Regions from separate parts of the Streptomyces sp. NPDC012825 genome, predicted to be linked through region 2. Evidence: riboswitches for the same ligand, from Rfam matches in the RefSeq annotation. Region 2 holds a riboswitch; the other holds the start of a gene.
The links. A riboswitch is a leader RNA that binds a small molecule or an ion and turns the genes downstream of it on or off. The one in region 2 is predicted to bind cyclic di-AMP.
Positions count from the first base shown of each region.

Region 1: it holds a riboswitch for cyclic di-AMP, as region 2 does, so the genes downstream of both, ACFY7E_RS17320 (transglycosylase SLT domain-containing protein) here and ACFY7E_RS08660 (M23 family metallopeptidase) in region 2, are expected to answer to the same signal.

Region 1 covers NZ_JBIBBZ010000007.1:4,251-9,703, forward strand. Annotated here, with positions in the region: gene ACFY7E_RS17310 (alpha/beta fold hydrolase) at 1-718, shown strand, start outside; gene ACFY7E_RS17315 (phosphoribosyltransferase family protein) at 844-2,157, shown strand; gene ACFY7E_RS17320 (transglycosylase SLT domain-containing protein) at 2,154-3,062, opposite strand; cyclic di-AMP (ydaO/yuaA leader) riboswitch at 3,067-3,250, opposite strand; gene ACFY7E_RS17325 (hypothetical protein) at 3,634-4,269, shown strand; partial or broken gene ACFY7E_RS17330 (phosphocholine-specific phospholipase C) at 4,325-5,453, opposite strand, start outside.
Region 2 covers NZ_JBIBBZ010000003.1:20,476-25,928, forward strand. Annotated here, with positions in the region: gene ACFY7E_RS08650 (PrsW family intramembrane metalloprotease) at 1-1,060, shown strand, start outside; gene ACFY7E_RS08655 (aldo/keto reductase) at 1,074-2,027, opposite strand; gene ACFY7E_RS08660 (M23 family metallopeptidase) at 2,128-3,267, opposite strand; cyclic di-AMP (ydaO/yuaA leader) riboswitch at 3,279-3,425, opposite strand; gene ACFY7E_RS08665 (PP2C family protein-serine/threonine phosphatase) at 3,698-4,903, opposite strand; gene ACFY7E_RS08670 (MerR family transcriptional regulator) at 5,111-5,453, opposite strand, start outside.

The DNA of each region.
Region 1 (5,453 bases), on a different contig from region 2:
GAGGGCACTCGTCCTCCACAACTGGTTCGGCGACTGCACCAGCTTCGCCCCGCTGCGCGCCCATCTGGACGGTGACGTCGGCACCTACGCCTTCGTCGACTGCCGGGGCTACGGCGAGGCGCTCGACCACGAGGGCGCCTACACGATGGAGGAGGTCGCGGCCGACGCCCTGGCGGTCGCCGACGACCTCGGCTGGGACTCCTTCTCCGTCATCGGCCACTCCATGGGCGGCAAGGCGGCCCAGCTGGTGCTCCTCGAAGCCCCCGACCGCGTCCGCTCGCTCATCGGCGTCTCACCGGTCTCCGCCGCCGGGTTCCCCCTCGACGGGGAGTCCTGGGAGCTCTTCGCCGGAGCCGCGGGGGATCCGGCCCGCCGGCGCGTGATCATCGACCACACCACCGGAGGCCGGTACGACGACGCCTGGCTGGGCGCGCTCGTCGACCGCTCCCTCGACCGCTCCTCCGCCACGGCCTTCCGGGCCTATCTGGACTCCTGGTCCCGCGCCGACTTCCACGAGCGCGTCCGCGACAACCCCACGCCCGTCCTCCTCGTCGTCGGCGCGCACGACCCGGCGCTCGGCGCCGAGGCGATGGAGGGCACCTGGCTGCGGTGGTACCCCAACGCACGCCTCGAAGTCATCGAGGACGCCGGGCACTACGCCCCCGAGGAGACCCCGAAGGCCCTCGCCGAGGCCATCGAGGCCTTCCTCGCCGCCTGACGGGAACGCCCGCGGCACACCCGCGGCCCGCCTCGCCGAGCGGCCCGACGCGCCTACCCTGGAAGAACGCGGTCGTCCGTCCCGGGCCCGCCCGGGCGGCCGCACGGGCGGAAGGGCGTCGGACCATGGTCTTCAGCGATCGCAGCGACGCGGGACGGCGGCTCGCCGCCCGGCTCGACCACTTCAAGGGCCGGGACGTCGTGGTCCTCGGCCTTCCGCGCGGCGGCGTGCCGGTGGCCGCGGAGGTCGCCGACGCCCTCGGCGCCCCCCTCGACATCTGTCTCGTCCGGAAGCTGGGCGTGCCCCGTCGGCCGGAGGTCGCGATGGGGGCGATCGGCGAGGGCGGGGTCCGGGTGCTCAACGAGCAGGTGCTGCACGAGACCGGCGTGGACGCCCGCGCACTGGCAGCCGTGGAGGAGCGGGAACTGGCCGAGCTGGAGCAGCGCGCCCGCCGTTACCGGGGCAGCCGGACACCCGTCCCGCTCGAAGGACGGACGGTCCTCGTCGTCGACGACGGGCTCGCCACCGGCGCCACGGCCCTGGCGGCCTGCCGGGTGGTCCGCGCCCGGGGCGCGGCCCGGATCGTCCTCGCGGTGCCGGTCGCGCCGCCCGGCTGGACGGCCCGGCTCGGCGGCGAGGCCGACGAGACCGTCGGCGTCGACACCCCGGAGGGGTTCTACGCCGTCGGCCAGTTCTACCGGGACTTCCCGCAGACGCCGGACGACGAGGTGATCGCCTGTCTGGACCGGAGCCGGGCCGCGCGCGACCCCGTCGTCCGGGACACGGACGTACGGATTCCGGTCGACGGCACCGCCCTCGCGGGAAGGCTGGCCGTGCCCGAGGGAGCCGTCGGTCTCGTCCTGTTCGCCCACGGCAGCGGCAGCAGCCGCCACAGCCCCCGGAACCGGGCGGTCGCCGCGGAGTTGAACAGGGCCGGTCTCGGGACCCTGCTGTTCGACCTGCTCGGCGAGGCCGAGGCGGCCGATCGGGCGCACGTCTTCGACACCCCGCTCCTCGCGGGCCGGCTCGCCGGGGTCACGGAACGGCTGGCCGAGCGGCCCGGTGTCGCGGGTCTCCCGCTCGGCTACTTCGGCGCGAGCACGGGCGCGGCGGCCGCGCTGTGGGCGGCGGGCGATCCCGCGTCCCCCGTCGCCGCCGTCGTCTCGCGCGGCGGCCGGCCGGACCTCGCGGCCGACCGGCTCGCCGGGGTGCGCGCCCCGACGCTCCTGGTGGTGGGGGGCGAGGACCCGCTGGTCCTGGACCTCAACCGACGGGCCGGGGCGCTGCTGCGCTGCGAGAACCGGCTGGCCGTGGTGGAGGGCGCCACCCACCTCTTCGAGGAGCCCGGAGCCCTGGAGGAGGTGGCGGAGCTCGCCGCCTCCTGGTTCACCGGGCACTTCCGGGGCCGGGGCGCCCCGGAAGCACCCGGTGCGGACTAGTACGCGCTGTCGACGTTGTCGATGGAGCCGTAGCGGTCGGCCGCGTAGTTGCAGGCGGCGGTGATGTTGGCGACCGGGTCGTACATGTCCATCGACGTGCCGGGCACGTGGTAGGCCAGGAAGGTCGGCTCGATGACCTGGAGGAGGCCCTTCGAGGGGGTGCCGTTGACGGCGTTGATGTCCCAGTTGTTGATGGCCAGCGGGTTCCCGGAGGACTCGCGCATGATGTTGCGGTGGATGCCCTCGTAGGAACCGGGGATGCCGTGCTGGGCCATGACGTCCAGCGACTGCCGGATCCAGCCGTCGAGGTTGTCGGTGTACTGGGTGGCGGCGACCGGAGCGGCCTCGACCGGGGCGGCCGGAACGGCGGCGGAGGCCGGGGCGGCGGCGGAGGCCCCCGTGCCGGCGGACGGCGCGGTCGCGCGGCGCTCGGAGCGGTTCGCCCGTTCGGTCGAAGCGGACTTCTCCGCCTTCGCGGTGGCCTTCCGCCCCGTCTTTTCCCGCTTCTCCGCCTGCGTCGGGGCGGCCTTGGCAGTGCCCCGATGAATCGTCAGTTCCAGACCCGGGTGGATGAGTGACGGATTGTCACCCACGGCGCTCTGGTTGGCGCGGTAAAGGCTCTTCCAGCCTCCCTGAATTCCCTTCTTGTGGGCGATCAGGGAAAGCGAGTCACCGCTCACGACGGTGTACGTGCGCGTGGTCGCCGGGGCGGCCGGAGCCTTGGCGGCGGCCGGGGCGGTGAAGGCCGTGGCGGCGATCTCCGGGGTCCCGGCGGCGGGCGCGGCGCCGGCCGTGGCGGGGGCGATCAGGGGCAGGGCCAGGGCGGCTCCACCGGCGCCGACCAGGGCGAGGCCACGGGAGACGTGGTTGCGGCGGGGGCGGCGGTGCTTGCCGTGTGCAGGCATGACGGATTCCTCTCCGGCGCCTACGAGGTGAGCTGTCGGGTTCGGACGGGAGATGTCCGGCCGCGCGCACGCGGCTGCACCCCGAGCCGTTCCGGAATCCGGACCGGCGTATTCGTGGGTCCCCCGCTCCTGCCGTCGGGTGAAAAGGGAGGTTTCCGAGCGGTGGCAGGATTAGGCGTTCCGCTCGAATGGAGGTGACCGTAGGCCAGTAATGCGGCGAATAACAAGAGGATCAGGACGTCGTTCCTCGCAAAAGGATCACCGAATTCGAGGAATTCAAGATCGGTCGGGCTCGGGAAACGCCGAACTTCCTTGTGCGGTAAGGGGTGGGGGAGGGCGGCGCGGTGCGGCGGCCCGTGCGGAGTGAGTCGCGTCACCAGGCGGGTTATGTCCGAATATGCGATGTACTTCCATTGATGGGGAAATAAGACGAAAATCGGCGAGGTGGGGCCTCTGGGGGCGTAAAGGGGCGCTTTGGGGCACCCGAGGGCGATCGCTGGCATTCAAGGGCAAGATGCTCAAAGCCGACATTCCTCCCGAAGGATGAAGCGCCCGACCCAGGAGCCGCCCGATGTCCCCCGCCGCCCCCCAGCTCACCCCCGACACCCCCGACGTCCTCGACCGCGAGGCGGCCGCCCTCTACGAGAGCGCCGTCTGGCAGCGGATCGTCACCGACTGGACCGCCCCCGAACCGCCGGCGCCCGCCCCCGAACCCCCGGCGCCGGGCCGGGAGGAGAGCTGGCGGGACCTGCTCAGCGTGCCCGTGGAGCGGCTCGTGGCCGAGGCGCTCGACGCGCTTCCGGCCCCGGGCCCCGTCGAGCGCCGCCTCCCCGGCCGGATCGGAGCCGTGCTGCCGGACCGCCTCCACGTGTGGCGCCGGGTCGGCCGGGCCGAGCTGCGCCCCTCGGTCCACCTCGGCTACGCGCGCCTCGTCCTGACCGAGTGGGGCTGGCAGAACGCCCCGTACAAGCTGCGCGACAGACGGGGGGCCCGCTGCGTCTGCGGGGCGCTCCTCGCCGCCCACCGCCTCGGCTACGGCGGCACGGACACCATGAACGAGGCGGCCGCCTGGATCATGACCGAGCTGCGGTCGCGGGGGTGGCGGGACCTCATCGGTCCGTGGAACCGGGCCCCCGGGCGCACGGCCGACGACGCCCTCGCCCTCCTCGACGCCACGATCCGCCGCGCCGCGCACGCCGGCCGTTGACGGCGCCGCCCGGGCGCGGGGAGCCCCGCACGCCCCCGCGCCCGGTCGGCCGGGATCAACCGCTGGCGCTCGTGGCCCCGTTCTCGATGTGGCCGGTGTACCGGCGCGACCAGGTCCCGTCGACGCCGGTGGTGACCGTGAAGTCGTACCAGCCCTTCTGGTGGGCGACGGCGTTGAAGAAGTCCTCGTGCTGGAGTTCGCCGGCACCGTGTACGTCCACGGCCCGTCCGTCCGGTAGGCGTTGGAGCGGACCATGAAGGTGACGGGCCCGCCGGAGGCGTTGGTCATCCTGAACCAGAGGGCCGTCTTCCCCATCCCCGGTTCGGTCGCGAACCGGGCCGCCACCTCGACGTCCCTGCCCGCCTTGGAGGCGTCGCCGACGAACCGGCGCAGGAAGCGGTTCGGTCCCATCGTCGAGAGGTCGTACTTCCCGGACCCCGAGCCCGTGCCGATGTTGAAGAAGTCGGTGGCCGTGCCGCCGGGGTCCACGGTGTACTGCCAGGCGGCCGTGTCGCGGTACTGGTGCGGGTGGATCGGGAAGTGCGCGGCCCGCCTGGCCTCCGCCCCCCGGTTCGTCATCGAGAACCAGGCCAGGATCTTGCCGCCGGAGCCGAACTCGAAGCGGTCCGGATTGCCGTTCACCTGGTACGGCAGAGCCCGGGCCGGCCGGGTGCCGGGCTCCTGCGCGGGCAGGGCGTTGCTCTGCGGGACCGGGTTCGGCAGCGGCTCGCAGGTGGCCTGGCCGATCACCTTCGCCGTCGACGGAAGCCCGGCGGGCACCCCGTACACCGGACGGGCGAAGTCGAAGACGCCGGTCAGATCGCCCGTCACCCTCCGCCGCCAGGCGCTGATGTTCGGGCAGGCGGCCGGGGTGCCGAGGGCCGTCGTCCAGGTCTCCAGGAAGCGCAGCACGGAGGTGTGGTCGAAGACCTCGGAACTCACCCGGCCGCCCCGGGTCCACGGGGACATGACGAGCATGGGGACGCGGAAGCCCAGACCGATCGGCACGCCGTCGAGGTACTCGCCCGGTGTGCCCGGCGGGGCGACCGGCGGCGGCACGTGGTCGAAGGAGCCGTCGTTCTCGTCGTAGTCGAGGAACAGCACGGTCGAGTCGAACACCTCGGCGTTCGCGGCGAGCGCGCGGTGGACGAGGTCGACGAAGTGCGCGCCGTCGCCGGGCGGCG
Region 2 (5,453 bases):
CATGGCGGCCTTCCGCTGGCTCGACCGGGTCGAGCCGGGGCCGTGGAAGAACCTGCTCTTCGCGTTCGCGTGGGGCGCGTTCGCCGCCGCGCTCGTCGCGATCCTGGCCAACTCCTTCGCGGTCCGCTGGATCGCCACGGCCACCGCCGACCCGGACTCCGCCGACCACCTCGGCGCCACCGTCATCGCGCCGGTGGTGGAGGAGAGCGCCAAGGCCGCCGCGATCCTGCTGCTCTTCCTCTTCCGGCGCCGGAACTTCGGCGGTCTCGTCGACGGGGTGGTGATCGCCGGTTTCACCGCGACCGGCTTCGCCTTCACCGAGAACATCCTCTACCTCGGCAACGCCTTCGGCGAGGACCAGGAGATCGGCGCCACCGGCATCGGCATGGTGACCGCCGGGACCTTCTTCGTACGGGTCGTGATGTCGCCCTTCGCGCACCCGCTGTTCACCGTGCTCACCGGCCTCGGCTTCGGCTTCGCCGCGCTCGCCCCGCGCGGGAAGCGGCTGCGGAAGGTGCTGCTGCCGCTCGCCGGACTGCTGCTCGCCATGGGCATGCACGCCGCCTGGAACGGCTCGGCCACCTTCGGCGGCCCCTGGGCCTTCTTCGCGGTGTACGGGGCGCTGATGATGCCGGCCTTCGGCCTGCTGACCTGGCTCGCGGTGTGGAGCCGGCAGCGGGAGCTGCGCACGGTCTCCGGGGAGCTCCCGGCGTACGCGGCGGCCGGCTGGCTCTCCCCCGACGAGCCGCTCGCGCTCTCCTCGATGCGGGCCCGGCAGCTCGCCCGCTCCTACGCCGTCCGGACGTACGGCGAGCAGGGCGCGCGAGCGGTCGGCGAGTACGAGTCCTTCGCGACGACCCTCGCGTTCCTGCGGGACCGGGCCCGGCGCGGCACCGCCGGGCCCGACTTCGCGGCCCGCGAGCAGGAGCTGCTGCACCACCTGTGGCAGCGCAGGGCGGTCGCCTCGCCCGCGCTGACGTACGCGGCCCGGGCGACGGGCCGGGCGTGGACGCCGCCGCAGTACCTGGACTACGGCGGCTACAACCCCTACCGCGGTTAGGACCCGTCCGGCGTCAGCCCCGGACCGCCGACGCCTCGGTCAGGAGGGTCAGCTCCTCCTCCGTGAGTTCCAGGCCGGCGGACGCGACCAGGGCCGGGAGCTGTTCGACCGTACGGGCCGAGGCGATCGGCGCGACGACCGTCGGCCGGGAGGCGAGCCAGGCGAGGGCGACGGCGGCGGGCTCCGCGCCGTGCGCCCCGGCGACCGCGTCGAGCGCGGAGAGCACGGCCCGGCCCCGCTCGGTGTCGAGGTGCTTGCCGGCTCCGGCGGCGCGGGCGCTGTCGACGCTGCCGCCGGGGCGGTACTTGCCGGTGAGGAAGCCGGAGGCCAGGCCGTAGTACGGGACGGCGGCGAGCCCCGTCTTCTCGGCGGTCTCCAGGAGCGGGCCCTCGTAGGTCTCGCGGGAGACCAGGTTGTAGTGCGGCTGGAGGGCGACGTAGCGGGCGAGGCCCTCGGCCTCGGCGAAGTCGAGGGAGGCGCGGAGCCGCTCCGGGGAGATGTTGGAGGCGGCGACGGCCCGTACCTTGCCGTCCCTCACCAGCTGGTCGAGGGCGGTGACGATCTCCTCGACGGGGACGGACTCGTCGTCGAAGTGGGTGTAGTACAGGTCGATGCGGTCGGTGCCGAGGCGGCGCAGGGACTCCTCGGCGGCGGCCTTGATCGTGGGGGCGGAGAGCCCCTTGAACCGGGGGTGGGCGCCCGCCTTGGTGGCGACGACGACATCGTCGCGGTTGCCCCGGGAGGCGAGCCAGCGGCCGATGACGGTCTCGGACTCGCCGCCCTCGTTGCCCTCGGCCCAGGCCGAGTAGACGTCGGCGGAGTCGATGAAGTTGCCGCCCGCGGCGGCGTAGGCGTCGAGGACGGCGAAGGACTGCGCCTCGTCGGCGGTCCAGCCGAAGACGTTGCCGCCGAGGGCGAGCGGGAAGACGTGCAGGTCGGACGTGCCCAGCGTACGGAGAGAGGTCATGGGGTGGTCAACGGTCCCCGCCGCCGGGCCTATTCCGCGCGGTTTCCGGAGGGTCTCCACGCGGTTTTCGTATGGTTTCCCGGTTTCCGGGTCTCCGGGGTCAGACCGTCAGGCCCTTGGAGCGCAGCCAGGCCGCCGGGTCGACGCCGTCGCCGCCGCCGGGGTGGATCTCCAGGTGGAGGTGGGCGCCGGAGACGTTCCCGGTGGCGCCGACGCGGCCGATCGTCTCGCCGGTGCCCACGGTCTGGCCGGCGGAGACCGTCATGGAGGAGAGGTGGCAGTACCAGACCTCGGTGCCGTCCTCCAGCTCCAGGACGATCCGGTAGCCGTAGGAGCCGGACCAGCCCGCCGACTTGACCGTGGCGCCGTGGACCGCCTTGAGCGGGGTGCCGGTGGGGGCCGCGAAGTCGAGGCCGGTGTGGTAGCCGGAGGACCACATCGAGCCGGACTGCATGTAGGTGGCGGTGAGGCTGTACGAGGAGAGGGGCATCGAGTAGCTGGCGGCGAGCTGGGCGAGGCGCTCGGCCTCGGCCTTCGCCCTGGCTTCCTCCTCCGCCTTGGCCTTGGCCTCCGCCTCGGCCTTCGCCTTCGCCTCCGCGGCCTCCTTCTCCGCCGCGTCGGCCTTGGCCTGCGCCTCGGCGGCGGCCTTCTCGGCGGCCGCCTTCTCCACCGCGGCCTTCTCGGCGGCGTCGGCGGAGGCCTGCTGCTGCTCGGCCTGCTGGAGGATGCGGGCGCGCAGGGCCTCGCCGGCGTCGGCGGTGCTCGGGGCGTCCGCCGTCGTCGTCAGGCTCGCCCGCGTGACCTGCCCGGTCCGCGCGGCCTGCCCGTCGGCCTCGGTGGTGTACGTGGCGGAGGTCAGCGGGTTCGGATTGGCGCGGTCCGCGGGGACCGTCTCCCGCTCCTCCTCCTGGTCGGACAGGAGGGTGCCGACGCCGGGGAGGTCGTGGGCGTCGGGCAGGTTCAGGTCCGGAAGGTCCGGGAGCGATATGGCCACCGGCGGCTTGTCCTGCGCGGTGGCGAGGCCGCCCGCGCCGACGGCCGCGATGACGCCGACGCCGAGGACGGTGGAGGAACGGGCGAAGCCGGAGCGCTGCTTGACGACCCGGTGCCGGCCGCCGGAGCGGTTCTGGGCGCGGAGGGAGTCCTCGGTGGGATTCCACTCGGTGTCCGGGACGGAGGAGGCCGCACCGCCGCCGAAGGCATCGAAGGGGGCTTCGGGGGCAGGGGTGTTGGACGCCACGGAGGCGCGCTCCTTTCCTTCCTTCTCGCCTACCGGGTTAGCTGACGGGTTCGGAGCAGGAAGGTCTCCTACGGGCCCGGTCGCACGGGTGCGAAGGGCTCGATTCACCCCAAATGGTGGTTCCCCGGTTCCCTTTCGGGATTCGGCGCATGCGCACGGTGCCGTCTCTTGCGACGGCTGGGACGACCGCGCTGCGTTATCGAACGTTAATAGACAGGGGGTCTCTATTCCAAGCCGTTCCCCGTGATCGTTCATTGAATTGGCAGGGAATGGTCCGACTTGACCCCCCTTCAGCGAGGCGAGGTCCAGGAAGGCTAAAACTCCCGCAACCTGACGGTTCGTCAATTGTTATCGCAGGGAGACCTGCCGACTACCCCTGGTGACGGGACCGCGGCCCACCTCCGGAGAGGCGACGGGACCCGCCTCCGAATCAGCGACGGGACCCGCCGGGCGGCACCACCGGCATCGTCCGGCGCCGCTCCGGCTGCCCCGCCGCCGGGCGGCTCAGCGCGAGCAGCGCCATGTCGTCCGTCGCCCCGCCGCCCGTGTGGAGCCGTACGTCGTCCACGAGCGCGTCGAGCACCTCCTCCGGGCCGGGGAAGATCCGCCCGGACAGCCGCTCCGCCGGGTCGTAGAAGACGCCCTGGGCGTTCCGCGCCTCCGAGAGGCCGTCGGTGTAGAAGAGCAGCGTCGTGCCCGGCGGATACGGCCGGGCCTCGGCGCGGTCCGGCCACGACGCGAGGTCCCCCATGCCGAGGGGCAGCGCCGGCCGGATCGGGTCGACCGGTTCGACCCGCCCGTCCCCGTGCAGCACCAGCGGGGGCGGGTGCCCCCGGTTGACCACCCGTACGAAGCCGTCGAAGGTGCCGCTGCCGTCGGAGCGCGGGATCTCGGCCAGGACGGCGGTGGTGAACCCCTCGACGGCGTCGAGGCTGTCCCGGCGGGTGCCCTCCCGGTCCAGCGCCCGTTCGAGCCGCTGTGCCACGCCCTCCAGGGTCCGCTCCTGCTCGGCCGCTTCCCGGAAGGCCCCGATGACGACGGCGACGGCCTCGACCGCGTCGAGGCCCTTGCCCCGTACGTCCCCGACCACGAGCCGCACCCCGTGCGGGGTGTCCTGCACGGCGAAGAGGTCGCCACCGATGAACGCGTCCGCCTGCGCCGCCTCGTAACGGGCCGCGCACCGCAGCCCGCCGATCCGCTCGGCGGGCGTCGGCAGCACCGCCTTCTGCGCGGTCTCCGCGATGACCCGCGCCGAGGCGAGCCGCTCGCCGCTGCGGCGCACCACCCGGTTGATGAGGAGGGCGAGTCCGGAGACGGTGCACACGGTCAGGGTCTCGGCGACGGCCGGGGCGCGGGTGACGTCGTCGCTGAAGAGGTAGAGGCCGACCGAGGCGAGAACGGCGGCGATCCCGGTGAGGAGGGTCGTGAGCAGGGAGAAGAAGGGCGCGGCGACCAGCGGGGCGGCGGCGAGCATCGGCGAGGCGGTGTACGGGGCGGGGGTCGTCACGTCGAAGAGGACACCGCCCACGATGATCAGCGGCGGCAGCGCGCGGATGAACCGCCGGGTGCCCCGGTACGCGGGACGGCCCTCGCCGCCCCGCCTCCCTGCGCCCGCCGATCCTGGGGGGTGCCCCACCTGTTCTCTCCTGCCCGGTCCGCCCGGCCGCGGCCCCGTACCGCGCCCTTCCAGGGTGGCCGCAGCCCCGGCGGACGGCGACTCCGCACGGCCGACCGGCGTACGGAGCCGTCCGGGAGGCCGACGGGGGCCGCGCGAGAAGCCGACGGGGCCGCCCGAAAAGCTGACGTGGGCCGCCCGAAAAGCCGACGGGAGGCCGCCCGGGAGCTACATGTTCCGCTCGGCGTAGACCGCCAGCGCGTCCCGGACGAGGACCGCGGTGCCCTCGCCGTACCTGTCGTAGTTCCTGGTGAAGCGGGGGTCGTCGACGTACATCCGGCCGAGGCCGATCACGTACTCCCTGGTCGGCGCCGTGGTGGTCGACAGCCAGGCGACCTGGCGCCGCGCGAGGGCCTGCACCTCGTCGCTGTCGGCGGCCAGACCGTCCCGTGCCGCCTTCCCGAAGTCGCGGGCGATGCCGGCCTGCTCCTCCATGAACGCCCGCTTCTGCTCCTCGTCCAGCGAGCGCCACCACCGGTCGCCCTGCTCGTACGCCTCGCGACCCCAGCGG